Regions from separate parts of the Cellulomonas sp. Y8 genome, predicted to be linked through region 4. Evidence: predicted binding sites of a transcription regulator. Region 4 holds the regulator's gene; each other region holds the start of a gene.
What was found. Region 4 encodes HrcA, which represses chaperone genes, less so after heat shock. Its sites were predicted from a motif close to TTNGCACTCGNNNNNNNCGAGTGCNAA; they were not measured.

Region 1: the regulator HrcA is predicted to act here: its motif matches at 1,335-1,361, upstream of groL (chaperonin GroEL).
Region 2: the regulator HrcA is predicted to act here: its motif matches at 1,279-1,305, upstream of FKM96_RS10265 (Hsp20/alpha crystallin family protein).
Region 3: the regulator HrcA is predicted to act here: its motif matches at 5,023-5,049, upstream of groES (co-chaperone GroES).

Annotation. Positions count from the first base shown of each region.
Region 1 covers NZ_CP041203.1:2,741,154-2,748,574, reverse strand. The annotation lists gene groL (chaperonin GroEL) at 1-1,172, opposite strand, end outside; gene FKM96_RS12515 (glycoside hydrolase family 15 protein) at 1,438-2,727, shown strand; gene FKM96_RS12510 (cold-shock protein) at 2,809-3,012, opposite strand; gene FKM96_RS21960 (LytR C-terminal domain-containing protein) at 3,132-3,761, opposite strand; gene FKM96_RS12500 (DUF3263 domain-containing protein) at 3,845-4,171, opposite strand; gene FKM96_RS12495 (uracil-DNA glycosylase) at 4,330-5,007, shown strand; gene FKM96_RS12490 (SGNH/GDSL hydrolase family protein) at 5,063-5,941, shown strand; gene FKM96_RS12485 (hypothetical protein) at 5,967-6,404, opposite strand; gene FKM96_RS12480 (hypothetical protein) at 6,852-7,421, opposite strand, start outside.
Region 2 covers NZ_CP041203.1:2,248,366-2,255,786, forward strand. The annotation lists gene FKM96_RS10255 (ABC transporter substrate-binding protein) at 1-675, shown strand, start outside; gene FKM96_RS10260 ((deoxy)nucleoside triphosphate pyrophosphohydrolase) at 795-1,238, shown strand; gene FKM96_RS10265 (Hsp20/alpha crystallin family protein) at 1,401-1,859, shown strand; gene metE (5-methyltetrahydropteroyltriglutamate--homocysteine S-methyltransferase) at 1,951-4,299, opposite strand; gene FKM96_RS10275 (methylenetetrahydrofolate reductase) at 4,308-5,369, opposite strand; SAM riboswitch class I at 5,363-5,471, opposite strand; gene FKM96_RS10280 (SMP-30/gluconolactonase/LRE family protein) at 5,608-6,537, shown strand; gene FKM96_RS10285 (helix-turn-helix domain-containing protein) at 6,551-6,874, opposite strand; gene FKM96_RS10290 (DNA-3-methyladenine glycosylase I) at 7,408-7,421, opposite strand, start outside.
Region 3 covers NZ_CP041203.1:1,125,724-1,133,144, forward strand. The annotation lists gene guaB (IMP dehydrogenase) at 1-1,320, opposite strand, end outside; gene FKM96_RS05020 (response regulator transcription factor) at 1,428-2,123, opposite strand; gene FKM96_RS21885 (MerR family transcriptional regulator) at 2,226-3,548, opposite strand; gene FKM96_RS05030 (WhiB family transcriptional regulator) at 3,894-4,196, shown strand; gene groES (co-chaperone GroES) at 4,585-4,881, opposite strand; gene FKM96_RS05040 (class I SAM-dependent methyltransferase) at 5,132-6,331, shown strand; gene FKM96_RS05045 (glutamate--cysteine ligase) at 6,328-7,421, shown strand, end outside.
Region 4 covers NZ_CP041203.1:3,585,971-3,593,391, reverse strand. The annotation lists gene FKM96_RS16280 (sodium-translocating pyrophosphatase) at 1-1,784, opposite strand, end outside; gene FKM96_RS16275 (16S rRNA (uracil(1498)-N(3))-methyltransferase) at 1,890-2,657, opposite strand; gene dnaJ (molecular chaperone DnaJ) at 2,660-3,793, opposite strand; gene hrcA (heat-inducible transcriptional repressor HrcA) at 3,889-4,920, opposite strand; gene FKM96_RS16260 (MFS transporter) at 4,967-6,508, opposite strand; gene FKM96_RS16255 (DUF3097 domain-containing protein) at 6,558-7,409, shown strand.

The DNA.
Region 1 (7,421 bases), 840 kb from region 4:
TTGCGCTCCTTGAGCTCGACCTCGGTCGCCGCGCCGGCCTTGATGACGGCCACGCCGCCGGCCAGCTTCGCGAGGCGCTCCTGGAGCTTCTCGCGGTCGTAGTCCGAGTCGGAGTTCTCGATCTCGGCGCGGATCTGGTTCACGCGGCCCTGGATCTGCGCCGCGTCGCCCGCACCCTCGACGATCGTGGTCTCGTCCTTGGTGACGACGACCTTGCGCGCCTGGCCGAGGACCTCGAGGCCCACGGTGTCGAGCTTGAGGCCGACGGTCTCGGAGACGACCTGGCCACCCGTGAGGATCGCCATGTCCTGCAGCATCGCCTTGCGGCGGTCGCCGAAGCCCGGGGCCTTGACGGAGACCGACTTGAAGGTGCCGCGGATCTTGTTGACGACGAGCGTGGCCAGGGCCTCGCCCTCGACGTCCTCGGCGACGATGAACAGCGGCTTGCCGGACTGGATGACCTTCTCCAGCAGCGGCAGCAGGTCCTTGACGTTCGAGATCTTCGACTCGACGAGCAGCACGTAGGCGTCCTCGAGGACGGCCTCCTGGCGCTCCGGGTCGGTCACGAAGTACGCCGACAGGAAGCCCTTGTCGAAGCGCATGCCCTCCGTGAGCTCGAGCTCCAGGCCGAGGGCGTTGGACTCCTCGACCGTGATGACGCCCTCCTTGCCCACCTTGTCGAGGGCCTCGGCGATGAGCTCGCCGATGGCGGTGTCGCCGGCGGAGATGGACGCGGTGGCGGCGATCTCCTCCTTGGTCTCGATCTCCTTCGCCTGCTCCAGCAGGGCGGCGGTGACGGCCTCGACGGCCTGCTCGATGCCGCGCTTGAGGGCGATCGGGTTGGCGCCGGCCGCGACGTTGCGCAGGCCCTCGCGCACGAGCGCCTGGGCGAGCACGGTGGCGGTGGTGGTGCCGTCGCCCGCGACGTCGTCCGTCTTCTTGGCGACCTCCTTGACGAGCTCCGCACCGATCTTCTCGTACGGGTCCTCGAGCTCGATCTCCTTGGCGATGGAGACACCGTCGTTGGTGATCGTGGGGGCGCCCCACTTCTTGTCCAGGACGACGTTGCGGCCCTTGGGGCCGAGGGTGACCTTGACGGTGTCGGCGAGGGTGTTGAGACCCCGCTCGATGCCGCGACGGGCCTCCTCGTTGAAGGCAATGATCTTGGCCATGGGGCTATCGATCCTTCACTCTGGCTCGTGGTTCGGCCGGTCGGTGCCCGCGACGGACGGCCGCGCCGGCCCGGCGGTCATGTCCCGTCGGGCGGCGGACCTCACCGGGTCGGCCTGGGTTGTCATTCTGTCACTCTCGACCCGAGAGTGCTAAGCACATGGTTAGCACTCGACCCCATCGAGTGCAAGGCGCTCCGCCCTCGGCGGACAGCCGCCCGCCGGACCCGCGGCCGCCCCCGGCGCCCGGCCGGATAGCCTGCCGGGCATGCACCGCCGCCCCCTCGTCGCCGCCGTCGTGCTGGCGTCCCTCGCGGCGGGGCTGGTCGCCTGGGGCGCGACCGGTCCGCGCACCCGCACGATCGACCTGTACAGCGAGGGCGTCGTCGCGACGCCGGCCGGCCCGGAGCTCGTCCCGGCCGGCGGGCAGCCGCTGCTGCACGAGGGCACCCGCGTCGAGGTCGACCCCGCGACGACCGCCGACGACGACCTCGCCGCCGAGCAGCGCGCGTGGCTCGCCGCGGGGACGGTGCCCGGCGCGGACGGGCCCTACGCCGGCATGGTCACCGACGCGCTGCTGGACCTGCGCACGCTCGTGCAGGACGGCGGCGCCGCCGTCGCGGCCTGGACGCCGTACTGGCGGTACGTGTGGCCGCGGGACGCGTCGTTCGTGGCCGTCGCCCTCGCCCGGACGGGCCACCTGGCCGACGCGCGCGAGGTCCTGGGATTCCTGACCCGCGTGCAGGCCGCGGACGGGTCCTTCGAGGCCCGGTACCTGCCCGACGGCTCCGGGGCCGTGCCGGACGACCGGGCGCCGCAGACGGACGGCACCGGCTGGTCGCTGTGGGCGGCGGGCCAGGTGGTGGCCGCCGCGCCCGAGGCGGAGCAGGCGGCGGTGGCGGCCGAGCTCGCGCCGCTGGTCCGACGGGGCGCCGCCCACGCGGTCGCGCTGGTCGCGGGCGACGGGCTGCCGCCGGCGTCGCCGGACTACTGGGAGGTCGCCGAGGACGAGCTGACCCTCGGCACGGTGGCGCCCCTCCTGGCCGGGCTGGAGGCCGCGGGGCCGGTGCTCGACCTGCTGGGCGACGACGCCGCCGCGCAGGACGCGCGCGACGCCGCCGAGCGGACCCGGGCGGCGGTCGAGCGCGAGTTCGGCGACGACTCGGACTACGGCCGGTACGCGAGCAGCAGCGTGGCCGACGCGGCGAGCGCGTTCGTGCTGCCGCCGTTCCAGCCGACGGCGCTCGACGGGGCGGAGGACGCCTGGCGGGCGTCGGCGGCGGCGATGGCGCGACCCGCGGGCGGCCTGGCCCCGGGCGCGGGCTGGCGGCAGGACGGCATCTCGTGGACGCCGCAGACGTCGCTGTACGCGCTGACCGCGGCCGCCGCCGGCGACGACGTCCAGGCGCACGCCCGCCTCACCTGGCTGGACGCGCACCGCACCACGATGGGCGCGCTGCCGGAGAAGGTGCTCGCGGACGGGTCGCCCGCGGCCGTCGCCCCGCTCGCCTGGACCGCGGCGTGCGTGGTCCTCGCGGTGGCGGCGCTCGACGGCTGACGCCGCGCGCGCCGGGAGACGGGCGCGGGACCGGGACGGCGTGCCCCGGTCCCGCGGCGGCGCCTCAGCGCGCGGACCGGCTCAGAGCGGGCGGACCTGCTCGGCCTGCGGGCCCTTGGTGCCCTGCCCGACCTCGAACTCCACCGACTGCCCCTCCTCGAGGCTGCGGTACCCGTTGGTCTGGATGGCGCTGAAGTGGACGAACAGGTCCTGGCCGCCGTCGGCCGGGGTGATGAACCCGTAGCCCTTCTCGGCGTTGAACCACTTGACGGTTCCCTGCGACATGCGTGCTCCTGAAGAAGGCGTGATCGGTGCGACGCAGGGGCCGTGGCCTCCCCCGGTTCTGGAGAGCGGTCACCGCGACGCGGCCGACACTAGCCCCGCCCCCCGACCTGCGGAAGGGGTCAGCGCCCGAAGTCCGCCAGCAGGAGGACGACGACGCCCTCGGGCGCGGTCCCCGCGTCCTCGACCACGTTCGTGATGCCGAGCGAGTCCGCGACCTGCTGCGCCGTCGGCGCGAGGTCGGCGCTCCCGTAGAACACCGTCGTCTGCTGCAGCCCGCCGGCGTTGCCGTTGCCGGTCGTGACGGCGGTGAACCCGGCGTCCTCGAGGTCGCCCGCGGCACCGGCCGCGAGGCCCGAGCGGTTCGACGCGTTGAGCACCCGCACGTCCGTGGTGAGGTCGGCCGTGGGGGCCGGCTCCTCCTCGACCGGCGGCTCCTCGGTCTCCACCGGGGCCTCGGCGCCGGGGTCCTCGGTGGCCGGGGTCTCCTCGGCGGGGGCGGACGACTCCGGCTCGCTCGGCGCCGCGGCGGCGGGCTCCGTCGAGTCGCCGAACCCCGGCAGGCGCCCGTCCCAGGACGACGCCCACGCGACGAGGCCGACCGTGACGGCGGGCACCAGGACGACCACCGCGACGAAGGGCCACCACCGGCTCCACCAGGTGCGGGGTGCACGGTGCACGCCGATCGGCGCGTCGGGCGCCGGCTCGGCGTCGAACTCGTCCTCGGGGTACCGGTCGCTCGCCTTGGTCACGGCGGACAGGCTAACGGCTCGGCCTGTCCACCCCGGCACGCACGGCGCGCCGCGGTGCCGGTCACCGGCCGGTCACCGGCCGGTCAGGCGTCGGTGCCGAGCCGGCGGGCGCTGCGGGCGCGCTGCCGGGTGGACCGCATCCGGCGCAGCCGCTTGACCAGCATCGGGTCGTGCGCGAGCGCGGCGGGCGCGTCGATCAGGGCGTTCAGCACCTGGTAGTACCGGGTCGCCGACATGTCGAACAGCTCGCGGATCGCCTGCTCCTTGGCGCCCGCGTACTTCCACCACTGCCGCTCGAACGCCAGCACCTCGCGGTCGCGCTCGGACAGCCCGGTCGCCGCGTCGTCCGCGCCGCCCTCGACCGCCACCAGGGCGGGCCGGTCGGCAGTGCGCTCAGCCGTCGCGTCCATCGGTGCCCGTTCCTCCCGCTCGCCCGTCGTCCGTGCGGCGCCATCGTACGGCCGGAATCACAGGCGTGTCATTCCTCGCCGGGCGGTGTCCCGCGACCCTCCTGGGTGGCGCTCGGGCCCCGGTGGGCGCCCGCCGGGGTCCGCTAGCCTCGGGCCCCGTGACGTCCGCACCCCTGTCCGAGCTGGTGGCCCCCGACTGGGCGGAGGCGCTCGCCCCGGTCGAGCCCCTGGTGCACGCCGCGGGGGAGTTCCTGCGGGCGGAGGTCGCCGCCGGCCGCGACTACCTGCCGGCCGGCCCGGACGTGCTCCGCGCGTTCACCCGGCCGCTCGCCGACGTGCGCGTGCTCGTCGTCGGGCAGGACCCCTACCCCACCCCCGGGCACCCGATGGGGCTGTCGTTCTCCGTCCAGCCCGACGTGCGCCCCGTGCCGCGGTCGCTCGCGAACATCTTCACCGAGCTGCGCGCCGACCTCGGCGTGCCGCAGCCGAGCACCGGCGACCTGTCGCCCTGGGCGGACCGCGGCGTCATGCTGCTCAACCGCGTGCTCACGGTGCGGCCGGGCGAGCCCGCGTCGCACCGCGGCCGCGGGTGGGAGGCCGTCACGGACCGGGCGATCGCGGCCCTGGTCGCCCGGGGCGGGCCGCTGGTGGCCGTGCTGTGGGGCCGGGACGCGCAGTCCCTGACCCCCGCGCTCGGCGACGTCCCGGTGGTCGCGAGCCCGCACCCCAGCCCGCTGTCCGCGAGCCGCGGGTTCTTCGGCTCCCGCCCGTTCTCGCGCGTGAACGCGCTGCTCGTCGAGCAGGGCGCGGAGCCGGTCGACTGGTCGCTTCCCTGACGCCTGCCGGGGATCTCCCTGGAACCGCGGGCCGCGGCGGGGGCACACTGCGGGGGTGACGACGCACGAGGGGGCCGGGGCGACGGCCCCGACGCAGGACAGCACGCAGCACCGCAGCACGCCGGGCGGCACGACGCCCGACCCGGCCGGCGCCCCGCCGTGGCGGCGGTACGTCGCGGTGGGCGACTCGTTCACCGAGGGCCTGTGGGACACCCCGCACGGCGAGGACGGGCCGGTGCGCGGCTGGGCCGACGTGCTCGCCGGGCTGCTGTCCGAGCGCCGGCGGGCCGCGGGGGCCGAGCCGCTGCAGTACGCGAACCTCGCGATCCGCGGCCGGCTGCTGCGGCCGATCGTCGTCGACCAGGTGCCCGAGGCGCTCGAGATGGAGCCCGACCTGGTCAGCCTCGTCGGCGGCGGCAACGACATCCTGCGGCCGACGGCGGACCCGGACCGGCTCGCGCACGGCCTGGAGCAGGCGGTCGCCCGGATCCGCGCCACCGGCGCCGACGTGCTGCTCGCGACCGGCTTCGACGCGTCCGGCTCGCCGATCGTCTCCACCACCCGCCCGCGGGTCGGCGTCTACAACGCGCACATCTGGTCCATCGCCCGGCGGCACGGCGCGCACGTGCTCGACCTGTGGGGCATGCGGCACCTGCACGACATCCGGATGTGGGCGCCGGACCGGATCCACCTCACCTCCGAGGCGCACGCCCGCGTCGCGCAGGGGGCGCTGGTCGCGCTCGGGCTCGAGCCGGACGACCCGGGCTGGGACTCCCCGCTCACGCCGCTCCCCCGGCCGTCCCGGGCCGTGCAGGCGCGCCAGGACGCGCAGTGGCTGCGGCTGTACGCCTACCCGTGGGCGACCCGGCGCCTGCGCGGCACCTCCTCCGGCGACACCCGGCGGGCGAAGCTGCCGACGCTGACCGAGGTCTGAGGCCCGGGCGCCGGCGCGCGCACCGTCAGCCGGCGGGCAGCAGCCCCGCGCCCGGTCCGGCGTCGCCGTCCGTGACCAGCGCGAGCGACACCCCGCCCAGCTGCTCGACCGGCACCGGATCGCCCGGCACCCGCACGGTGGTCGTCGGGGCCGTCACCGGCGCGCGCGCCTCCGCGAGCGCCGCGTCGTCCGACCCGTGCAGCGTGACGGCGACCTCCCGCCCGGCGCAGTCGTCCGGCACGTCCGAGAGCGACGTCGCGACGACGCCGTAGCCGCCGAGGCCCGGGACGTAGTCGACGTCGTAGTCCACCGAGATCCGGCTGACCACGCACGCGCCCGCGGGGGCGTCGTCGCCGCCCTCCCAGGTCATCGCGCGCGCCATCGAGACGGCGAGGCCGGCGCAGCCCAGCCACGCCAGCGTGACCCCCGCCGCGCGGCGGGCCCGGACGTGCTCGTGCGCCATCGGCGCCCCCTCCGTGGACGTGCCCCGGTCGATCCGTCGACCTGTGGCGCCCCCATCGTCGGGCGGGGCGCGCGGTTGAGCATCCGGGGCGGCGCTCCACCCGGACGGGCGAACGCCCGGCGCCCGGCTCACCCGCCCGCCGCGCCGCCGCACCCGGCGCCCCGCCACCGGCGCCCCGCACCGCGCGCTCCCCTCGCCCGGACCCGCGCGCGCACCCCGTCGCGCGCACCCCGTCGCGCCGAGTGAGTACCCGACACGTCGAGCGCCTATCCCCTGGATGCCCTCTCGAGGTGTCGGTTACCCACTCGCGGTGGCGGCGGTCAGGGGTGCCGGCGGCGCGGCGGGGCTGTCGACGCGCGCGGACGAGGTCGCTCGCGGCGGTCGGGCGCGCGCCCGGCCTCAGGTGCGCGTGGGGTCAGGTGCGGGCGGCGTCAGGTGCGCGCGGGGTCAGGTGCGGGCGCAGAGCTGGAACGTGCGCGGGGTGTCGTCGCGGACGCCCCAGGTGTCCCAGGCGGTCGGGGTGACGCGGTACGTCGTGCCCCCCTGGGTGGCGAGCGCGTAGTTGCCCTGCGGGGTCAGCGTCGTGAGGTCGGCCCGCATCCCGCGGGCGGTGAACCAGGCGACCAGCGGCGCGACGTCCACGTCCGCGCGCCAGCCCGCGTAGAACTGCGAGGTCCCGGCGACGCGGACCGTGGTGCTCTGGCACGCCCAGGCGCCCGTGCCGGTGACCGCGCCGGCGGTCTGGGTGTACGTGAGGGCCGGGTCGTACGCGGGCGCGGGCAGGGCGTAGTGGCAGATGGTCACGGTCGCGGACGCCGTCGCGAACGCCGCCTGCGCGGGCCGGGCGCCGACCGAGACCACGCCGTCGACGGGCGTCGGGTCGAGCACCCCGGCCCACCACGGGCTGACCGAGAGGCCGGACCCCGAGACGACCCCGTTGAACGGCCGCTGCTGGAGGTGCAGGTCGATCCGCCAGGAGGTGCCCGAGGCCCCGGAGACGTCGACCGTGACGCAGGC
Region 2 (7,421 bases), 1.3 Mb from region 4:
GCCGAGGACGGCACGGTCCAGGTCGACGACCCGGTCGTGGTCGAGTCCTTCGAGATGATGCAGGCCATGGTCGACGCGGGCGCGATCTCGCCGATCCCGGGATCGAGCCCCGACGACGAGGAGGCGTACGGGGCCATCGCGCGCGGCGACTACGCCGCGATCGTCTACCCCGCCTGGTACACCTCGCGGTTCGTCGACTACATGCCCGACCTCGCGGGGAAGATCGCCATCGCGCCCGCGCCGGTCGTGCCCGGGTCGGACACGCGGACGATCGGCGGCGGGGGCACCGGCACCGCGGTCGCGGCGGACTCGCCCGTCCGTGACCTGGCGGCCGAGTGGCTCGCGTTCGCCAAGCTCTCCCCGGAGGCCAACGTCGCCGTGTGGGAGGTGCTCGGGTTCGACCCCGTGAACATGGCGGTGTGGGAGGACGAGGAGGTCACCCGGAACCCGGAGAACCAGTTCAACCAGTACTTCACGACCAACCTGTTCGACGTGCTGAACGAGGTCAAGGACGGCATCGGGCACTTCGAGTCGTTCGCCAGCCCCGACCTGCCGGCGGTGAACAGCCGGTTCGGCACGGTGACGCTCACCGAGATCTACGAATCCGGTGTGCCGGCGCGCGAGGCGCTCGAGCAGGCGCAGCGCGAGCTCAGGAACGAGCTGCGGCAGGGCTGAGCTCCGGCCGACGGATCCACTCGCACCGACGCGCGTGGGCGTGCCGGTGCGAGTGGATCCATCGCGCGGGCCACGGCCGCGTCACGCGCGCGACACGCGCGCCTGGGAGACTGGGCGGCATGACCCGCCCCGTCCTCGTCGTCGCCGCCGCGCTGGTCGACGACCTCGCCGCCCCGGGCGCCCTGCTGGCGGCCCGCCGCCGCGCGCCCGTGAGCCTCGCGGGCCGGTGGGAGTTCCCCGGCGGCAAGGTGGAGCCGGGCGAGTCCCCCGAGGACGCCGTGCACCGGGAGATCCGCGAGGAGCTGGGTGTCGCCGTCGAGCTCGGCGCGGAGCTCGTCGGACCCGACGACGGCGCCTGGTGGCTCAACGAGCGGTACGTGATGCGGCTCTGGCTGGCCCGCGTGACGGCCGGGGAACCCCGGCCCCTGGTCGAGCACGACGACCTGCGCTGGCTGCCGCGCGGGCGGTGGCTCACGGTGCCCTGGCTGGACGCGGACGTGCGGATCGTCGAGGCGCTGGCGGCGGCGACGGACCCGGCGGACACCGCTCGGCGCACTGCCTGACCTGCAGGTTCATCTGTCAGCGAACACGACCCCGCTTGATCTGGCACTCGCACCTGTCGAGTGCTAGAACATCTCTCGTAGCCCTCCTGGCGCGGCAGCGCCGGGGCAGCAGCGGTCCCGGACCGTCCGGACCGCCGTGACGCTTCGAGGAGGTGACGGGCTGTGGCTACGCGATTCGACCCGTTCCAGGAGATGGACCGGCTGATGAACCAGGTCCTCGGTCAGCAGCGCGCGTCGGCGACCATGCCGATGGACCTGTTCCGCTCGGGCGACCACTACGTCCTGAGCGTCGACCTGCCGGGCGCGGACCCCGGTTCGATCGACGTGAACGTCGACGACCGCACCCTCACGATCCGCGCGCAGCGCACCGCGCGCACGGAGGACGGGGTGCAGTGGCTCGCCAAGGAGCGCCCCGTCGGGACCTACGCGCGGCAGCTCACCGTCGGGCGCGGGCTCGACCTGGACGCCATCACCGCGTCGTACGCGGACGGCGTGCTGTCGCTGACGATCCCGGTGGCCGAGGAGGCCAAGCCGCGCCGCATCGAGGTCAGCACCGGTGGGACGCCGGCGACCATCGAGGCGGGCGCCGACGCCGCTCCGCAGGAGCGTGCGAGCGCCTGACCGGCGACGCGGCTGCACGACGACCGCCCCGGCCCCCCGCGTGGGGGACCGGGGCGGTCGTGCGTCCGGGTCGCACCGGGCCGGCGGCGCGTCAGGCCGTCGGCACCGCCAGCGACGCGCGCACCGTCCGGGTGGCGGCCAGGACGTGCTGGAGCGACGGGGTGACCTCGGCGTACCGGCGGGTCTTGAGGCCGCAGTCCGGGTTCACCCAGAGCTGCGCCGGGTCGACGACGCGCACCGCCTCGGTGAGCAGCTCGGTCACCTCGGCCTCGCTCGGCACGCGCGGCGAGTGGATGTCGTAGACACCCGGGCCGATGCCCCGCGGGTAGCCCTCGGACGCGATGTCGCCGAGGATCTCCATCTTCGACCGTGCCGCCTCGATGGACGTGACGTCGGCGTCCAGGCCGTCGATCGCGCCGAAGATCTCGCCGAACTCCGAGTAGCAGAGGTGCGTGTGGATCTGGGTGTCGGGGCGCACGCCCGAGGTCGCGAGCCGGAACGAGCGCACCGACCAGTCGAGGTAGGCGTCGTGGTCGGCGGCGCGCAGCGGCAGCAGCTCCCGCAGCGCGGGCTCGTCGACCTGGACGATCGCGGTGCCCGCGGCCTCGAGGTCGGCGATCTCGTCCCGCAGGGCGAGGGCCACCTGGTTCGCGGTGTCGGCCAGCGGCTGGTCGTCGCGGACGAACGACCACGCGAGGATCGTCACCGGACCGGTCAGCATGCCCTTCACCGGCTTGGCCGTGAGCGACTGCGTGTACGTCGTCCACGGCACCGTGATCGGCGCCGGCCGGGACACGTCGCCCCACAGGATCGACGGGCGGGTGCAGCGCGAGCCGTACGACTGGACCCAGCCGTTGGCGGTCACCGCGAACCCGTCCAGGTTCTCGGCGAAGTACTGCACCATGTCGTTGCGCTCGGGCTCGCCGTGCACGAGCACGTCGAGGCCGATCTCCTCCTGCAGCTCGACGACCCGGCGGATCTCCGCCTTCATCTCGTCCTCGTACTGCGCGGCGGTGAGCTCCCCCCGGCCGAAAGCGGCGCGGGCCACGCGGATCTCCGGCGTCTGCGGGAACGAGCCGATCGTCGTGGTCGGCAGCGCGGGGAGCTGCAGCCGCTCGGCCTGCGCGACCCGGCGCCCCTCGAAGTCGCCGCGGCGGAACGCGTCCGCCGGCAGGCCCGTGAGCCGGTCCCGGACCTCCGGCCGCACGACGCCCGGCGCCGCGGCGCGGGACCGGCGCGCGTCGGCCGCGGCGAGCAGCTCGGCGTGCACGGCCTCCCGGCCCTCGGTCAGCCCGGCGGCCAGGGTGACCACCTCGGCGACCTTCTGGTCGGCGAACGCGAGCCAGGAGCGCAGCGTGGGGTCCAGCTGCGGCTCGTCCTCGACGTCGTGCGGGACGTGGAACAGCGACGTCGACGTGGCGACGGCGACCTGCCGGGCGCCCAGGCCCTCGAGCGACTCGAGCGAGCCGAGCGCGGCGTCGAGGTCCGCGCGCCAGATGTTGTGGCCGTCGACCACGCCGCCGACCAGCACCTTCGACGCCAGGCCCTCCACAGGTCCCGCCGGGAGCGCGCCGCGCACCAGGTCGAGCGCGAGGCCCTCGACGTCCGTGCCGGCCAGCACCGGCAGCGCGTCCTGGAGGTCGCCGTACGGCGCGGCGACCAGGATCGCCGGGCGCTCGGCGGCGGGCAGCTCGGTCGCCAGGACGCGGTACGCCTCGGCGGCCGCTGCGAGCAGCCGGTCGGCCGGGACGCCGGTCGAGTCGGAGACCAGGGCGGGCTCGTCCAGCTGCACCCAGGTGGCGCCGGCGCGGGCGAGGTCGCGGAGCAGCGCGGCGTACACCGGCAGCACGTCGGCGAGCCGGTCGATCGGGAGGAAGTCCTCCGGCGATCCCTCGGCGGCCTTGGCGAGCGCGAGGAACGTCACCGGGCCGACCAGCACCGGGCGGGTGAGCACGCCGTCCGCGAGGCCCTCCGCGAGCTCGCGCACCGGGCGGTCGCTCGCGTACCGGAACGGCGTCGCGGGGCCGATCTCCGGGACCAGGTAGTGGTAGTTCGAGTCGAACCACTTCGTCATCTCGAGCGGCAGGTCGTCGCCGCGGCCGCGAGCGACGGTCGAGTACCCCGCGAGGTCGAGGCCGCCGTCGGCGGCGAGCAGGTCGGCGAACCGCTCGGGCACGGCGCCGAGCACGGCAGCCGCGTCGAGCACGTGGTCGTAGAACGAGAAGGCGCTCGGGATCGCGGGCAGCCGGGTGTCCAGGCCGAGCTCGGCCAGGCGGGTGCGGGTGCGGCGGCGCAGGTCGGCGGCGGTGGCCTCGACCTCCTCGGCGCTCGCGCGGCCGGCCCAGAACGCCTCGAGGGCCTTCTTCAGCTCGCGGCGCGGGCCGATCCGGGGGTAGCCCAGGACGGTGCCGGCGGGGAACGGGTGCGTCAGGTCGGTCATCTCTCGCCTCAGCTGGTGGGAACGGGGGTCGGGGTGGTCGTGGGGGCGGCCGCGACGGCCGCCGGCTCGGGGGCGACGCGCAGGTGCGCGCGGGGGGCGTCGCCGCCCAGTCCCGCGCCGTCCAGCAGGTCGAGCGCCGGGCCGTGGGCGTTGAACGTGTAGAGGTGCACGCCCGGCGCGCCGCCGTCGAGGACGGCGTTCACCAGGTCGACGCCCAGCCGCGTGCCCAGGCGGTGCCGCGCCGCGACCTCCGCCGGGTCGTCGGCGTCGAAGGCGTCGAGCCGCGCGAGCAGCTCCTCCGGGACGGGCACGCCGGTCAGCTGCGCCACGCGGCGGAGCCGGGCGGGGTCGGTGGTGGGGATGACGCCCGGGAGGATGGGGATCGTGACGCCGGCGTCGCGCGCCAGGGCGACGAGCTCGAGGTACGACCCGGCGTCGTAGAACACCTGGGTGATCGCGAAGTCCGCGCCGGCCTGCTGCTTGGCGAGCAGCGCCGCGACGTCCTGCTCCCGCGTGCTGCCGGCCCCCGCGTTGCCGCGCGGGAACGCCGCCACGGCGACGGACAGCGGCCGGGTGGCGGCGCGCACCGCCTGCGCGGGGCTGCTGGCGCACCGTCGCCGCTCGACGTCCCGCAGCAGCTCCACGAGGGCGCTCGCGGTCGGGAGGCCCTCGGGGTGCGGCTCCCAGGACCGGTCGGCGGGCGGGTCTCCGCGCAGGGCCAGGAACGACCGCACGCCCTCGTCGAGGAACTCCTCGATCGTCGCGGCGAGGTCCTCGCGCGAGCTGGCGACGCAGGTCAGGTGCGCGATCGGGGTCAGCGACGTCTCGCGCAGCAGCCGCCGGACGAGCTGCCGGGTGGTGGTCCGGGTGCTGCCCGAGGCGCCGTACGTGACCGAGACGAAGTCGGGCCGGGCCGCGGCGAGCTGCTGCACCGTCGACCACAGCCGGGGCGCGGCGTCCGGGTTCCGCGGCGGGAACAGCTCGAACGACACGGTCGGGCGGTCCACGGCCCCGAGGCCGTCCGGCACGGCGGTGCCCGCGAGGTGTGCAGGGACGTCGTGACTGCTCATCGTCAGCTCCATCGAACCTGGCGGAAGCACCCGCACCCTCGGTGAGGAGGGGGGTTGCTGCGACGTCGACGAGCCAGGTCTCTCGGTCGCTCTGGATGGGTGCCGCCACACTAGGCCCGGCGGCCGCCGCCGTCCACTGCCCCTGACGCGTCATCTTTCGGTGACCGGGCTCACACCCGGGCCGGGTGCCGCACCTGCGGCCGGGCGGGCGCGACGGCGCCGTGCCAGGCTGCGTGGGGTGACCGACCTGCGCACCGTCCCGCTGCCCGACCGCCGGACCGACGCCCGGGCGCTGGTGCCGCGGGACGCGCCCGAGGCCGTGGTCCTCGGCGAGGTCCGCGCCCGCCTGGGGGAGCGGCCGGTGCACGACGCGCGGGACGGCTCCGTCGTCTGGGTCGACATCGACGCGTGCAGCGTGCACCGCTGGGCCGAGGGCGACCACGCGCGCGATGCCGTGGTCAGCGTGCCGTCCCCGGTCTCGCTGGCCTGGCCGGCCGCCGCGGGCGGGCTGCTGCTCGCGACCGCGGACGGCCTCGGCGTGCACGACGGCACCACGCTCGGTCCGCTGACCCGGCCGGCGGACATGCCGCGCGACTACCGGTTCAACGACGGCGGTGTCGACGGCGCCGGCCGGCTGTGGGTCGCGACGATGCCGCGGGACGGGTCGCCGGGCGACGGGGCGGTGTACCGGGTGGTCGCCGGGGACGACGGTCTCGAGGTCGACGCGGTGCTCACCGGGGTGGGCGTCGGCAACGGCCTGCAGTGGAGCCCCGACGGCGCGACGCTCTACGTCACGGACACCAGTGCGGCGACCGTGTACCGGATGCCCTACGACGCGGCGACGGGCACGGCCGGCGCCCCCGAGCCGTTCCTGTCCTTCGACCCGGACGGGCCGCAGCCCGACGGCACGACGGTCGACGACCAGGGTGGCCTGTGGGTGGCGCTGTACGGCGGGGGCGCGGTGCTGCGGTTCGCACCGGACGGGACCCCGCTGGGCGCGGTCCGGGTGCCCACGGCGCAGGTGACCTGCCTGGGGTTCGGGGCGCCGGGGTCGGGGCGGGCGTACGTGACGACCGCGCACGCGGACGGGGACCCGCTGGCGGGGGCGGTGTTCGGCGTGGACGTGGCGGCGGAGGGGCTGCCGGCGCGGGCGTTCGGGGAGGGCTGAGCGGCCCTCGGCCTCACTCCGCGAGGTCGGCGCGTCGTTCCAGGGTGAGCCGGGCGTCGAGCGCGGCGGCGAGCCGGACGAGCGTGTCCCGCGTCGGGTTGCCGAGCCCTCGCTCGATCCGGCTGATGTCGGCCTGCTGCACCGAGGCGCGCGCGGCGAGCGCGGCCTGGCTCAGCCCGTGGGTGCGTCGCAGGTGCGCGATCTCCGCCCCGAGGAGCTCCTCGGCCGCGAGCTGCGCGCGGAGCCCCGCCGCGAGGTCCGCGGCGGCGTCGCGGACGTCCTCGTCCCAATGGGACCGCGCCTCGTCGGCGATCCTGCGGTAGGGGGTGGTCGCCACGGTGCTCCTCCGATCGGTGTCCTCTGATCATGTGCCGTGGCACATCATGCGTCAAACCCGACCGACGCCACGTCGCCAGATGGCGTCGCGCGCGGTCGATCTCGCGGCGCTGGCGGCGCTCGGACGGGTCCCGGCCCTTGTCGTACGCGTGCAGCAGCAGGACGACCCGCGCGCCGTGGAACGTGACGAACAGGCGGAGCAGCACGGTGCGGTGCCCCGCGGTCTCCGGCACGTCCGCGCGTGCCGCCGGTCCGGCCCGGCGCGATCGCACCGCGCGCAGGGACTGGCGGACGCGGATCTCGAACAGCCCCTCGCCCAGAGCGCGACACCACGGCGTGCCGAGGAGGTCGATGCCGTACGGCTCGACCACCTCCGTCAGCACCGCGTCGACGACGGCCTGGACGTACGGATCCGCCCGCCGGAACCATCGCTCGAACGGCGCGGTGCCCGTCCGGTCGTCCCTCCAGACCTCGACCTGCCACCGCCCGCCCTCTCCGGTTGGTGCCGGCCCGTGCCCGCGGTGGCCCACGACCTCACCCCCCGGCGC
Region 3 (7,421 bases), 2.0 Mb from region 4:
CTCGATGCCCTCGGTGATGATCTCGTCGTCGGTCAGGTCGCCCTGGAAGTACCGGTCCTTGGAGTACGACCGGCGGTCGCCGCGGCTCTGCATCGCGCCCAGCGACGCCATGCCGCGGTAGCGCTTGAACTGCTTGCCGTTGACGAACACCAGGTCGCCCGGCGACTCGTCGCAGCCCGCGATGAGGCCGCCGACCATCACGCTGTCCGCGCCGGCCACGAGGGCCTTCGCGATGTCGCCGGAGTACTGCAGGCCGCCGTCGGCGATGACCGGGACGCCCGCGGGCTTCGCGGCCAGCGAGGCCTCGTAGACCGCCGTGACCTGCGGGACGCCGACGCCGGCGACCACGCGGGTCGTGCAGATCGAGCCCGGGCCGACACCGACCTTGACCGCGTCCACGCCCGCGTCGACCAGCGCCTGCGCGCCCTCGCGGGTCGCGATGTTGCCGCCGATGACCTGGACGTGCCTCGTGCCCGGGTCGGACTTGATCCGGCGGACCATGTCGAGCATGAGCCGGGCGTGGCCGTTCGCGGTGTCGACGACGAGCGCGTCCACGCCGGCCTCGACCAGGGCGGACACGCGGTCCCAGGCGTCCCCGAAGAAGCCGACGGCCGCGGCGACGACCAGGCGGCCGCTCGCGTCCTTCGTGGCCATCGGGTACTGCTCGGACTTCACGAAGTCCTTGACGGTGATGAGGCCCTGCAGGCGGCCGTCCGCGTCGACCAGCGGCAGCTTCTCGACCTTGTGCTTGCCGAGCAGCGCCGCGGCGTCGTCGTTCGAGATGCCGACCGGGCCGGTGATCAGCGGCATCGACGTCATCGTGTCGCGGACCCGGCGGGTGGTGAACTCGGCCGGCGGCACGAACCGCAGGTCGCGGTTGGTGATGATGCCCAGCAGGCGGCGGTCGTCGTCCACGACCGGCAGGCCGGACACGCGGTACTTGGCGCAGAGCGCGTCGAGCTCGGCCAGCGTCGCGTCGGGGCCCACGGTCACGGGGTCGGACACCATGCCGGACTCGGAGCGCTTCACCAGGTCGACCTGGTGGGCCTGCGCCTCGATCGAGAGGTTGCGGTGCAGCACGCCGATGCCGCCCTGGCGGGCCAGGGCGATCGCCATGCGCGACTCGGTGACGGTGTCCATCGCGGCGGACACGAGCGGGATCGACAGGGAGATCTCACGCGTGAGCCGGGTCGTGGTGTCGACCTCGCTCGGGATGACGTCCGTCTCGCCCGGGAGCAGCAGGACGTCGTCGTAGGTGAGACCGATGAAGCCGAACGGGTCGGCGGGAGCGGCGGATCCAGGGGTGCCCAGGTCGGTCATCCCCCGATGATACGGCCGCCGGTCGGAGGACCCGGCCGCCGGCCGGGGTGACCTGCGCGACGCCGGGCGCGCGCGGACGCCCCGTCCGGGGGCGTCCGCGCCGGGCGTCAGCGGATGAGGCCCTTGCGCAGCCCGATGGCCACCGCCTGCGCGCGGTCGGCGGCGCCGAGCTTGCGGAACAGCCGGCGGGCGTGGGTCTTGATCGTGTCCTCGGACAGGAACAGCTCCTGGCCGATCTGCGCGTTCGACCGGCCGTTGCTCATGCCGACCAGCACCTCGACCTCGCGCTTCGTGAGCGAGACCTCGTCACGGCCGGTGGACTGCGCGGGCAGCTCCACGCGGGCGACCACCGGGGTCGGGGCGCTCGCCACGCCGCCGTGGGCGTGCGCGGCGGCGAGGCCGTCGTGCGGCACCGCACCGGGCGCGCCGGGGATGCCCGGGCTCGCCAGGATGTGCGCCGCGACCGCGGCGAGCTCCGCCCGGCCGACGTCGGGGGCCAGGTACCCGCGGGCGCCGAGCGCGATCGCCCGGTCCAGCGCGATCTCGTCGCCGGGCACCGCCAGCATCACGACCGTCGACTGCGACGGCACCGCGCGCAGCCGGCGGATCGCCTCCACGGGGCCCGGGGTGGGCAGGTGCGCGTCGAGCAGCACGATGGTCGGCGGCACCCGCCGCGCCAGCGTGACCAGCTCGTCCACGGACGCCGCCGCGCGCACCGGGGCCAGCGCGGGCACACCGAGTGCCGTCAGGACGATGCGCTCGCGCACCGCCGTCGATCCGTGGCACACCACGACGCCCGCCATCGACCTCCGCCTTCCGCCTGTGCCAGGACCCTGGCGGATCCGGCTTCCTTCCTGTATCGGCCGGATCGGCGCCGACGTTAGCGTCCAGGAAGAACCCAGGTGTCAGGCGGAGACGGCCAGCACCTCGTGGACCAGGCCCGGAACCGTGCGCACGCGGTGCACCTGACGACCCAGCGGGACCTCCCCGGCCGCCTCGTCCGGCACCATCACGAACACCGGCAGCTCGGCGTGCGCCTCCGCCACCGCACCGACGAGCCCCAGGTCGGGGGCCGTCTGCTCGCTCAGCAGCACCACCGCCGACGGCGAGGTCATGGCCGCGATCTCGAGCAGCCGGTGCCGGCCCGTGGGCCCCGCGACCACGCGCGCGTCGACGCCGGCGTCGGCCAGCGCGCCCGCGAGCACGTGCAGCGACAGCGGCCGAGGTTCACCCGGTGCCGCGAGCAGCAGGACGATCCGGCGGCGCGACGGGTGCCGCGGGACGCGACCCGAACGGTCGCGGAGCACCGCCAGGGCCGCGGCGGACACCAGCGCGTCGGGCTCGTCGCCCGGGCGGGCGAGCACGGTCCGGGACGCGATGCCCGCGCGGGCGGGCGCGACCAGGTCGGACCACCAGCGGACCAGGTCGCCACCGGCGGGGAGCGCGAGCTGCCGGGTCACCTCGGCGGCGTCGGCCCGGAGGGCGGCGTCGATGACCGAGGTGGGGGTGGCGGGCCGGGGCGGGCGCCCGGCGCGACCGCCCGGCGCCGCGGGCGCGCGGGACGAGGCCGGGGCGCCGGGGCGCGGGTCGCCGGTCGCCGCGTCCTCGGGGGCGCGCGCGGGCGCGTCGGGGACGGCGCTGAGGTGGCGGCCCGGGCCGGCGGGCGTGCCGGGCGCGTCCGGGCCGGGCGTCGCACCGGAACCGGTGGTCGCGTCGGGACCGACGCCCGAGCCGGACCCGGCGGCCGCGCCGGGACCGGCGGTCGCGTCGGGACCGCCGGTCGCGCCGGGGCCGGGAGCCCCGACCGGGCCGTCGGCGTCCGCGGCGGCGCCGTCGGCGCGGTGCCCGCCGTCCCCGGCCCCGCGGTGGGCGCGGACGCCGTCGTGCTCCGGCGACGTCACGGGGTCGGGCACGACCCCCGGCGCGCCCTCGCGGGCCAGCCGGGCGGCGTCCGCCGGGGGCACCCCGTCGAGGGTCAGCGAGCGCATGGCCATCAGCCGCGCCAGGTCGGCCGCGCTGTACCGGCGGTGCGCGCCCGCCGTGTGCTCCGACGGACCGAGCCCGTAGCGGCGGTCCCAGGTGCGCAGCGTGGCGGGGGCGACCCCGAGGCGCGACGCGACGGCGGCGACGGTGAGGATCGGCCCGTCGAGCTCGACCGCCTCTGTCGCGCGGTCGTCGGGGCCCCGCCCGGCGTCGCCGGTCGGCTCCTCGTCCTCGCTGTGCTGCATCTCGTCCGTCTCGTCCCCGCCGCCGGTCCCGCGGCCCGTCCTCGATTGTGCCGGGGATCTGGCGCGGTTTCCAGCGGCGGCGGACCGGACCGCGCCAGCACGCACGACCGCGCCGGACCAACCGCGCCACGAATCGCGTCAGTGCTGGTCGACGCGCTGAAGCGATTCGCGCCGAACCGATTCGCGACACGGTCTTGAACAACTGCTGGCGCGGTTGTACTGTCCTCATCAGTGCAGTTCAGCCGACGCACCAGGGACCTCGGTCCCAGGGAACGGTCGTCGGACGGACCGCCCCCCGCACGTCATCAGAACGGCGCCACCGCGCCGAGTGGATGGAGGACCCCCATGGCCGAGATCTCCCGCCTCCCGGGACCCGTGATGGAGCTCTGGGAGTGGCAGTACGAGGGTGCCTGCCGCGACGCCGACCAGGACCTGTTCTTCCACCCCGAGGGCGAGCGGGGCGCCGCGCGCCGCCGCCGCGCCGAGGCGGCCAAGGCGATCTGCGCGACCTGCCCGGTCATCAACGAGTGCCGCGAGCAGTCGCTCGCGGTCCGCGAGCCGTACGGCGTCTGGGGCGGCCTCTCCGAGGACGAGCGCACCGCCGTCCTCGCCGAGCGCGCCGGCCGGACGACCCACCAGGCGATCTGAGCCGCGCGGCGTCCGAGCCGCCGACGGCCCGGACGCCGCCACCTGAGCGTGGCGACCGAGCGCGGTGCGACACCGCGCGGTCGCCGTCCACGAGCGACGGGGCCCCTCCGCATGCGGAGGGGCCCCGTCGTGCTGTCAGGCCCGCGCCCGGCCGCGGGAGGCGCGCCGCCGACCGCGCCCGTCCGGCGCCCCGCCCGCCCGCGCGCGCCGAGCGGGTACCCGACACGTCGAGCGCGCAGCCGGCGACGACGCGCTCGACGTGTCGGTTGCCCTCTCGACGGCGGGACGCGCCGCGCACACAGGGGCCCCGGACGCGACGAGGGCCCCCTCCGTCCACGGAGAGGGCCCTCGTCAGGCGTCCGCCGGCCCGCGCGGGCCGGCGGGGGCGTCACCTGGTGACGACCGCCAGGATGTCGCGCGCGGAGAGGATGAGGTACTCCTCGCCGTCGTACTTGACCTCGGTGCCGCCGTACTTGCTGTAGATGACCTTGTCACCGACCGCCACGTCGAGCGGGACGCGGTTGCCGTTGTCGTCGATGCGACCCGGACCCACGGCCAGGACCTCGCCCTCCTGGGGCTTCTCCTTGGCGCTGTCCGGGATGACGAGACCGGAGGCGGTCGTCTGCTCCGCCTCGAGCGTCTTGACGACGATCCGGTCCTCGAGCGGCTTGATGGAGACCGACACAGCGGACCTCCCCTTCGCGTGTGAGTGCTGCCTGATGTCCGTTGTCGCCCCGTCGGTCCTGCCGTCGTCGCGGGTGCCGGCCGAACTGCGGTGCGCTGGCACTCCCACGAGGAGAGTGCCGATCAGCACTCTAGGAACCCGTCAGCACTCGGTCAAGGCGAGTGCCAACGTCCGGGGGTCGCGCGTCACATCCGTCCGCCCCGGCCGCGGCGCCCGTCGTCGGCCCGCGCCGCCGTGCGAGGATCGCGGGATGGACGCGTCCGGCCTCGCCAAGCTGCTCAGCCCCGAGGGCTGGGCCCTGCTGTCCGCCCTCCCCCCGTACGACGAGCGGCACGCGATGGCCCTGTCCGAGCGCCTGCGCAAGGACGGCTTCGACGCCGACCTGGTCGCGGCGGCGCTGACCCAGTCGCGGCTGCGAGCTAGGGCGCACGACAAGCTCGGCGAGTTCGCGGACGGCATGCTGTTCACCCCCGCGGGCCTCGAGCAGGCGACCCGGCTGGTGGTCGCCGCCCGGCACGCGCGCCGGTACGCGGCCGCGGGCGTCACCCGCGTCGCCGACCTGACCTCGGGCCTCGGCGCCGACGCGATGGCGTTCGCGGGCGTCGGGCTGCGGGTGCTCGCCGTCGACGCCGACGAGACCACCGCCGCCCTGGCGACGATCAACCTGCGCGCGTTCCCCGAGGCCGAGGTCCGGCACGGCGACGGCCTGGCGGTCGACCTCGCCGCCGAGGGCGTGGACGGCGTGTACGCCGACCCCGCGCGCCGGACGTCGGGCGGGAGCCGGGTGTTCGACCCGGCGGCCTACGCCCCGCCGCTGGACGACGTCCTCGCCCTCCGCGAGCGCGTGCCGGCCCTGGGCCTCAAGCTCGGCCCGGGCGTGCCGCACGGCGCGCTGCCGGACGACGCCGAGGCGCAGTGGGTGTCGGTCGACGGCGACGTCGTCGAGCTCGGCCTGTGGTTCGGCCCGCTCGCACCCGAGGGCCCCGGCCGGTCGGCGCTGCTGCTGGGGGCCGCCGGCGGGTCCGCCGTGCTGCGCGCCGCCGGCGAGCGGTCCCGCGCCGAGGTCGGGCCCGTCGGCGCCTACCTCTACGAGCCCGACGGGGCCGTGATCCGCGCCGGGCTGGTCGCCGAGGTCGCCGCCGAGGTGCAGGGACGGCTCGTGGACAGCACGATCGCCTACGTGACCTCCGACGCGCTGCACGCGACCCCGTTCGCCACGGCCTACCGGGTGCTCGACACCCTGCCGTTCGGCCTCAAGCGGCTGCGGGCCTACCTGCGCGAGCGCGGCGTCGGGTCGCTGACGATCAAGAAGCGCGGCACCGCGGTCGTCCCGGAGCAGCTGCGCCGCCAGCTCGACCTCCGCGGGACGGCCGCCGCGACGATCGTGCTCACCCGCGTCGCCGGCCAGCAGCAGGTGCTGCTCGTCGAGCCCGTCGGCGCCGCCGCGTGACCACCCCGACCCGGCTGCCGTTCGCGCGGTCCGAGCGGTCGACCGTCGGCATCGAGTGGGAGCTCGCGCTGGTCGACGCCGACTCCGGCGACCTGCGCCAGGTCGCCAGCACCGTCCTCGACGCGGTCCGCCCCGCCGGCGCGGCCGAGCACCCCGCGATCAAGCAGGAGCTGCTGCTCAACACCGTCGAGGTCGTGTCCGGCGTCTGCCGCACGGTCGGCGAGGCCGGCGCGGACCTGCAGCGCGCGGTCGACGAGGTGCGCACCGTCACCGACCCGCTGCGCGTCGAGCTGATGAGCGCCGGCACCCACCCGTTCGCGCGCTGGGCCCAGCAGAAGGTCACGGACAAGCAGCGGTACGCCACCCTGATCGACCGGACGCAGTGGTGGGGCCGGCAGATGCTGATCTACGGCGTGCACGTGCACGTCGGGATCGAGGACCGGGACAAGGTGCTGCCGATCTCCCGTGCCCTGCTGACCACGTTCGCGCACCTGCAGTCGCTGTCCGCGTCCAGCCCGTTCTGGGGCGGCAAGGACACCGGGTACGCGTCGAACCGCGCGCTGATGTTCCAGCAGCTGCCGACCGCCGGGCTGCCCTTCCCGTTCGAGCGCTGGGACCAGCTCGAGGCCTACGTCGGCGACATGCTGCACACCGGGGTCATCGACGCGTTCGACGAGGTGCGCTGGGACGTCCGGCCGTCGCCGAGGTTCGGCACGATCGAGGCCCGGATCTGCGACGGCTCCCCCAGCCTGCTCGAGGTGACGGCGCTCGCCGCGCTCACGCACTGCCTCGTCGAGCACTTCTCCACGCTGCTCGACCGCGGCGAGGAGCTGCCGACGATCCCGCCGTGGTTCGCCCAGGAGAACAAGTGGCGCTCGGCGCGCTACGGCATGGACGCCATCATCATCACGAACGCGGCGGGCGACGAGGAGCTCGTGACCGACGCGGTCGCGCGGCTGCTGGTCGACCTGGAGCCGGTCGCCGAGCGGCTGGGCTGCGCGACCGAGCTCGACGCCGTGCGGGTCATCCTGCGCAAGGGCGCGTCCTACCAGCGGCAGCGGGCCGTCGCCCGGCGGAACGCCGGCGAGCT
Region 4 (7,421 bases):
GCCGTGCCGATGAGCACCGGCTTCGCGGTCGCCTTGAAGGTGTTGCCCGCGCCGTCGTTCTCCTCGAGCATCCGCTTGGCCGGCTCCCACCGCGGGGCGAACCCGTGCTCGGCCTCGATCTGCTCGGCCGCGCAGGGCAGCTCCTCGACCAGGGACAGCTCGTAGACGCTCTGCGCGTTGTCGGTCACCGGGCCGTACGAGTCGACGGCGATGGTGACGGGCCCCATGCCGAGGAACCCGAACGCCACCAGCCCGAACGCGAACACCGCGGGGGCGACCATGACCTGGTCCAGCCCCTGCTCGCTGATCAGGAACGCCCCGCCCATGAGCGCCACGACCGTCATGCCGAGCCAGTACGCCGAGATGTTGCCGGCCACCAGCCCGGACAGGATGTTGAGCGACGGGCCGCCCTCGCGGGAGGACGTGACGACCTCGCGGACGTGCCGGCTGTTGGTGGAGGTGAACACCTTGACCAGCTCGGGGATGAGCGCCCCGGCGAGGGTGCCGCAGGAGATGATCGTCGCGACCTTCCACCACAGCCCGCCGCCGACGCCGTCGAGGTGCCCGAGCACCGCCCAGGTCGTCAGGTACGTCAGCGCGATGCTCACGACCGAGGTCAGCCAGACCAGGGACGTCAGCGGCTTCTCGAAGTCCATCCGCTCGGCGGCGGCGTACCGGCGGCGGGTCCACGCGTCGTTCGCGAGGTACGACACGGCCGAGGCGATGACCATGACGGCCCGCACCACGAACAGCCAGACCAGCAGGGTCGCCTGCATGAGCGGGTCGTCGACCGCGAGCAGCACGAACGTCACGAGCGCGACGCCGGTGACGCCGTAGGTCTCGAAGCCGTCGGCGCTCGGGCCCACCGAGTCGCCCGCGTTGTCCCCGGTGCAGTCGGCGATCACGCCGGGGTTCCGGGCGTCGTCCTCCTTGATCTTGAACACGATCTTCATCAGGTCCGAGCCGATGTCGGCGATCTTCGTGAAGATGCCGCCCGCGATCCGCAGCGCCGACGCGCCCAGCGACTCGCCGACCGCGAACCCGATGAAGCACGCGCCCGCGACGTCGGCCGGGAGGAACAGCAGGATGACCAGCATCATCAGCAGCTCGAGGCTGATGAGCACCATGCCGATCGACATGCCGGACTGCATCGGGATCCGGTGCACCGGCAGCGGCCGGCCCGCGAGCGACGCGAAGGCGGTCCGGGAGTTCGCCAGCGTGTTGACCCGGATCCCGAACCAGGCGACGGCGTACGACCCGGCCATGCCCAGCAGGCTGAACGCGATGATCGTGGCGACCCGGCCCCACTCGAACCCGACCAGCGCCCGGTAGTAGACGACGATCACCGCGGCGATGAACACCCACAGCACGACGAGGAACCGACCCTGCCGGGTGAGGTACGTGCGGCAGGTCGAGTAGATGAGCTCGGAGATCTCCCGCATCGCCGCGTGCACGGGGAGCCGGCGCAGCTGCACGTAGGTGGCGACGCCGAACGCGAGGCCGAGCACGCACACCAGCAGCCCGAGGCCGAGCAGCAGGCGGCCCGAGACGGACCCGAGGACCGTCACGGCGCCGAGGTCCGGCAGCACGAGGCTCGCCTCGCCGCCGTGCACGGAGCCCTCGGCGGAGGCGGAGCCGGGCGCGCACCCGGCGAGCACGGTCCCGAGGGCGGCGGCCGCAGCGGCGGCCACGGGCCACCGTCGCCGTCGGCCGGTCGGGGGCCGGTCGGCGGGAGCCGCCGGTGCGCGCGAGGAGGTGGTGCCGGTCCGGACGTCTGTGTTCACGGTCGGGTCCCTGGTGAGAGCGCCTTCGCTGTCACCCTCGACGCTAGGACCGGCCGCGGTCCCCCGGATGAGACGTACGGCCCAGGTGGGCGGTACCCACCGGCGTCAGCCCCAGCGCCCCAGCCGCTGCGCGAGCAGCGCGAGCGCCACCGGGCCGGCCGTGGAGGTCCGCAGCACGTGCGGCCCCAGCAGCACCGGCTGCGCCCCGGCGTCGACCAGCTCCGCCAGCTCCCGCTCCGCGATGCCGCCCTCGGGCCCGACGACGACGAGCACGTCCGCCGTCGCACCGGCCGCGGGCAGCACCGCCGCCGCGAGGGGCGTGGTCGCCTCCTCGTGCAGCACCAGCACCGCGCCGCCCGCCTCGACCACCTCGCGCGCCCGGCGCACGAGCGCCGCGGTCGCGAGCGCCAGGTCGACGCCCGGCACGTGCGCCCGGCGGGCCTGCTTGGCCGCGGTGCGGACCGTGCCGAGCCACCGGGCCCGGCTCTTGGCCGCCCGGTCGCCGCGCCAGACCACGATCGACCGCTCGGCCTGCCAGGGCACGACGCCGTCGGCGCCGACCTCGGTGGCGGCCTCGATCGCCATCTCGTCCCGGTCGCCCTTCGCGAGCGCCTGCACCAGCACCAGGCGGGGCGCCGGCACGGGCTCGACGACGACCTCGCGGACGCGCAGGTGCACGCCCTCGGGCCCGGCCGCCTCGACCTCGCCGACCAGCCGGGTGCCGGCGCCGTCGACGACGTCGACCCGCTCCCCCGCGGTCTTGCGCTGCACGACGCCCGCGTGCCGCCCCTCGGCGCCGCCGAGCAGGTAGGTGGCCCCGGCCGCGAGCGCGTCGAGGTCGCCCGGCTCGGCCAGGAAGACCGGAGCGGTCACGCTCAGCGCCCGGCGAGCTTGTCGCGGAGCTTCGCGAACACGCCGCCGCCGGAGGCCGACAGCCGCGCCTCGGGCCGCTCCTCGCCGCGCAGCCCGGCGAGCTTCCGCAGCAGCTCGGCCTGCTCGTCGTCGAGCGACGTCGGCACGTGGACGTCCACGTGCACGTGCAGGTCGCCGCGGCCGCCCGCGTGCAGGTGGCCGACGCCGAGGCCGCGCAGCGTGACGACCTGCGCGGGCTGGGTGCCGGGGCGCAGGTCGACCTCCTGCGGGCCGTCGAGGGTGTCGAGGGTGAGCACGGTGCCGAGCGCCGCCGCGGTCATCGGGACCTCGAGGGTGCAGTGCAGGTCGTCGCCCTCGCGGACGAAGGTGTCGTGCTTGCGCTCGCGCACCTCGAGGTAGATGTCGCCCGCGGGGCCGCCGGCGGGGCCGACCTCGCCCTGCGCGGTGAGCTTGATCCGGGTACCGGTGTCCACGCCCGCCGGGACGTCGACCTCGAGCGTGCGGCGCGAGCGGACCCGGCCCTCGCCGGCGCACTCGGTGCAGGGCTCGGGGATGACGGTGCCGAAGCCGTGGCACGCGGCGCACGGCTGCGAGGTCATCACCTGGCCGAGGAACGACCGGGCGACCCGCTGCACGGACCCGCGGCCGCCGCAGACGTCGCAGGTGCGCGGCGAGGTGCCCGGACGGCAGCAGGAGCCGTCGCAGGTCGGGCACACCACGGCCGTCTCGACCGGGACCTCGCGGTGCGTGCCGAACGTCGCCTCGGCGAGGTCGATGTCGAGGCGCAGCAGCGCGTCCTGGCCGCGGCGGGCGCGCGGGATGGGGCCGCGCTGCGCGCCCGCGCCCGCGGCGGCGCCGAAGAACGTCTCGAAGATGTCCTGGAAGCCGAAGCCGCCCTGGCCGCCCATGCCGCCGCCCGGGGCCGACGGGTCGGCGCCCAGGTCGTACATGCGCCGCTTCTCGGGGTTCGACAGCACCTCGTACGCCCGCGACACGTCCTTGAACCGGTCCTCGGAGCCCGCGTCCGCACCCGCCACGTCGGGGTGCAGCTCGCGCGCGAGGCGCCGGTAGGCCTTCTTGATCTGCTCGGGCGTGGCGTCACGCTCGACGCCGAGCACCTCGTAGTAGTCGCTCACTCGTCACTTCCTGTGCGTGTGGGGGCCGCGCGCGGGCGCGGGCGGGGCGTTGCCTGTCGAACGTGCGCGGGACCGCGTCGGTGCCCGGCGGCCGGTCATCCGGCGAGGATCCGGGACAGGTACCGGGCGACGGCGCGCACCGACGCGATGGTCCCGGGGTAGTCCATGCGGAGCGGCCCGACGGAGCCGATCCGCGCGACGGCCGTCCCGCCGCCGTCCGGGCCGCCGTAGCCGGTCGTCACGAAGCTCGTCTCCAGCAGACCCTCGTGCTGGGTCTCGCGGCCGATCCGGACGGAGACCGCGGCCTCGTCCTCGGCCATCTCGCCCAGCAGGCGCAGCAGGACGACCTGCTCCTCCAGCGCCTCCAGGACGGGGCTGATGGTGTGCGCGAAGTCCGCGCCGCCACCGCGCACCAGGTTCGCGGTGCCCGCCAGGACGACGCGCTCCTCGCTCTCCTGGGCCAGCGTGTCCTCGACCACCGCGACGACGCCGCGCACGAGCGGTCCGTCCGCGGGGGCGAAGTCGTCGGCCAGGTCCGACAGTGCGGTACCGAGCTCGGCGAGCCGTCGGCCCGCGGCGGCCGTGTTGAGCCGGATCCGCAGCCGCGCCACGGTCCCGGCGTCCAGCGGGTCCGGCACCTCGATGGTGCGCTGCTCGACGCGGCCGTGGTCCGTGATGATGACCACGAGCAGGTGCCGGTCGCCGACCGGGACCAGCTCGACGTGCCGCAGCGCCGTGCGGCGCAGCGACGGGTACTGCACGACGGCGACCTGGTGGGTCAGCTGCGCGAGCAGCCGCACCGAGCGGTCGACGACGTCGTCCAGGTCGGCCGCGTCCTCGAGGAACGTCTCGATCGCGCGGCGCTCCGGCGCGGACAGCGGCTTGATGGTCGCCAGGCGGTCGACGAACAGCCGGTAGCCCTTGTCGGTCGGCACCCGGCCGGCCGAGGTGTGCGGCTGCACGATGAGCCCGGCGTCCTCGAGGGCCGCCATGTCGTTGCGGATCGTCGCGGGCGACACCCCCAGGGAGTGCCGCTCGACCAGGGCGCGGGAGCCGACGGGCTCGCGGGTGGCGACGTAGTCCTCCACGATCGCCCGCAGCACGTCCAGCCTGCGGTCCTCGCTCATCGCCACCTCCCGACGTCCTGGCACTCGCTGGAACCGAGTGCCAATTCTACGCGTCCGCGGACGCGGACGCGGTGCCGGTCCCCGCGCCGGCCTCCGCGTCGTCCTCCTCCTCGGTCCCGCGCCGCCGCGCCCGCAGGTCGAGCAGCCCGACGAGGAGGGCCACGGCGACGAGCGCGACCGTGAGCAGCAGCGCACGGCCCGCGGCCGCCGAGCCCTCGACCCCGGACGCCAGGGCGGAGTAGTACGTGGACAGCGCCACGGCGACGCCGAGCGCCGACCCGATGCGCTGCCCGACCTGCAGCATGCTGCCCGCCACGCCGGCCCGCTCGACCGGCACGGGCGCCAGTGTGAGCGTCTGGTTGGGCGCGATCACCAGCCCGCTTCCGGCGCCCGCGACCATCTGCGTCGCGGCCATCACGAAGCCGACGGCGGGCGGGTCCACGAACCGGATCGCCAGGTCGGTGCCGATCAGGCCGAGTACGACGAGCACCAGGCCGATCACGACGAGCGCCCGGCCGCGGGTCGCCACCAGCCGGCCGGACCGCTGCGCGGACACCGCGGAGGCGATCGCGAACGGCATGTTGACGAGCCCGGCCTGCAGCGGCGTGAACCCGGCCACCTGCTGCAGGTACAGGGTCGCCACCAGGAACACGGACGTGAACCCGGCGAAGTAGGCGATGCCGAGCAGCGCGCCGTTCCGGAACGCGGGCTCGCCCAGCACGCGCGGGTCCAGGACGGCCGCGCCGGTGCGCCGCTGGTACCGGCGCTCCCAGACCACCGTCGCGACGCCGAGGACGGCGGCGACCGCGAGCCACCACCAGCGGGCCGGGTCGTCGCCGCCCTCACCGGTCGTCGTGACGAACGGCACCATGACCGCGGCGGCGGTCAGGGCGACGCCCGCCAGGCCGACCACGTCCAGCCGCGGCCGACCGCCCGGCCCGGTCGCGGTCGCCCGGCCGACCGCGCCGCGCGGCAGGAACTTCAGCGCGAACGGCAGCACCACCGCGATCACCGGGACGTTGACGAAGAACACCCAGCGCCAGCCCTCCTCGGCGCCGAACGCCTGGATGATCAGCCCGCCGAGCAGCGGGCCCAGCGCCGTCGACACCCCGATCGTGGCACCGAAGTACCCGAACGCCTTCCCGCGCTCGTACCCGGTGAACAGCTGCTGGATCGTGCCGACCACCTGCGGGTTCAGCAGGCCCGCGCTCATCCCCTGGAGGAGCCGGGCGACGGCGAGCAGCTCGTCGGAGGGGGCCAGGCCGGCGCCGAGGCTGGTGAGCGCGAAGCCGGTGAGGCCGAGCAGGAACAGCGCGCGGCGGCCGCGGGCGTCGCCGAGCCGGCCCGCGGGCACCAGGACCAGGCCGAACGCCAGCGTGTAGCCCGCGACGATGAGCTGCAGCTGGCTCGCGCCCGCGTCCAGGCTGCGCTCGATCGACGGCAGCGCGACGTTGACGATCGAGACGTCGAGCATCGTGATGAACCCGATCGCCAGGCACACGCCCAGCGCCCGCCACCGGTGCGGGTCCGGCTCCGGACGGGTCGCGGTGCCGGGGCGGTCGGGGTGCTGCGCGGGGCTCGACGTCACCGTCGTGTCGTACCACGCGGGCGAGCGGTCGGCACCTAGGCTGCCGCGGGTGACCGACCGCTACGGAACCGACGTCCTGTCCGCGGGCTCCTCGAGCGCGCACCGCCGGCCCACCTCGACCCCGACGCCCGCCGAGCGCGGCCTGGTCGTCGAGGAGGTCACGACCGGCTGGGTCGGCGCCGTCGTCCGGGTCGAGAAGTCGGGCGGCGAGCACGTCGTCGTCCTGGAGGACCGGCGCGGGCGGACGCGCACCTTCCGGCTCGGGCCGGGGTTCTGGGTCGACGGCAAGCCGGTCGAGCTGGTGCCGCCCCGGCCGACCGCACCGACCGGGCCGAAGCGCACCGCGTCCGGGTCCCTCGCGGCGGCCGACCAGCGCGCGCGGGTCGCGATCGGCAGCCGGATCTGGGTCGAGGGCAAGCACGACGCCGAGCTCGTCGAGAAGGTCTGGGGCGACGACCTGCGCGCCGAGGGCGTCGTGGTCGAGCTGCTCGACGGCGTCGACAACCTCGTCGACGCGCTGCGTGACTTCCGCCCCGGGCCGGGCAAGAAGGTCGGCGTGCTCGTCGACCACCTGGTGCCCGGGTCGAAGGAGCAGCGGATCGCCGACGAGGCCGCGCGCACCGTGCCCGCCGGGACGCTGCTCGTGCTCGGGCACCCCTACGTCGACGTGTGGCAGGCCGTGAAGCCCGCGCGCGTCGGGCTGACCGCCTGGCCGACGATCGAGCGCGGCACCGAGTGGAAGCGCGGCATCCTGCGCGAGCTCGGCTGGCCCGCCGACGAGCAGGCCGACGTCGCCCGCGCATGGCAGCGGATCCTGCGCTCCGTGCGGTCGTACGCCGACCTGGAGCCGTCGCTGCTGGGGCGGGTCGAGGAGCTGATCGACTTCGTGACGGCGCCCTGAGGCGGCCGCGGT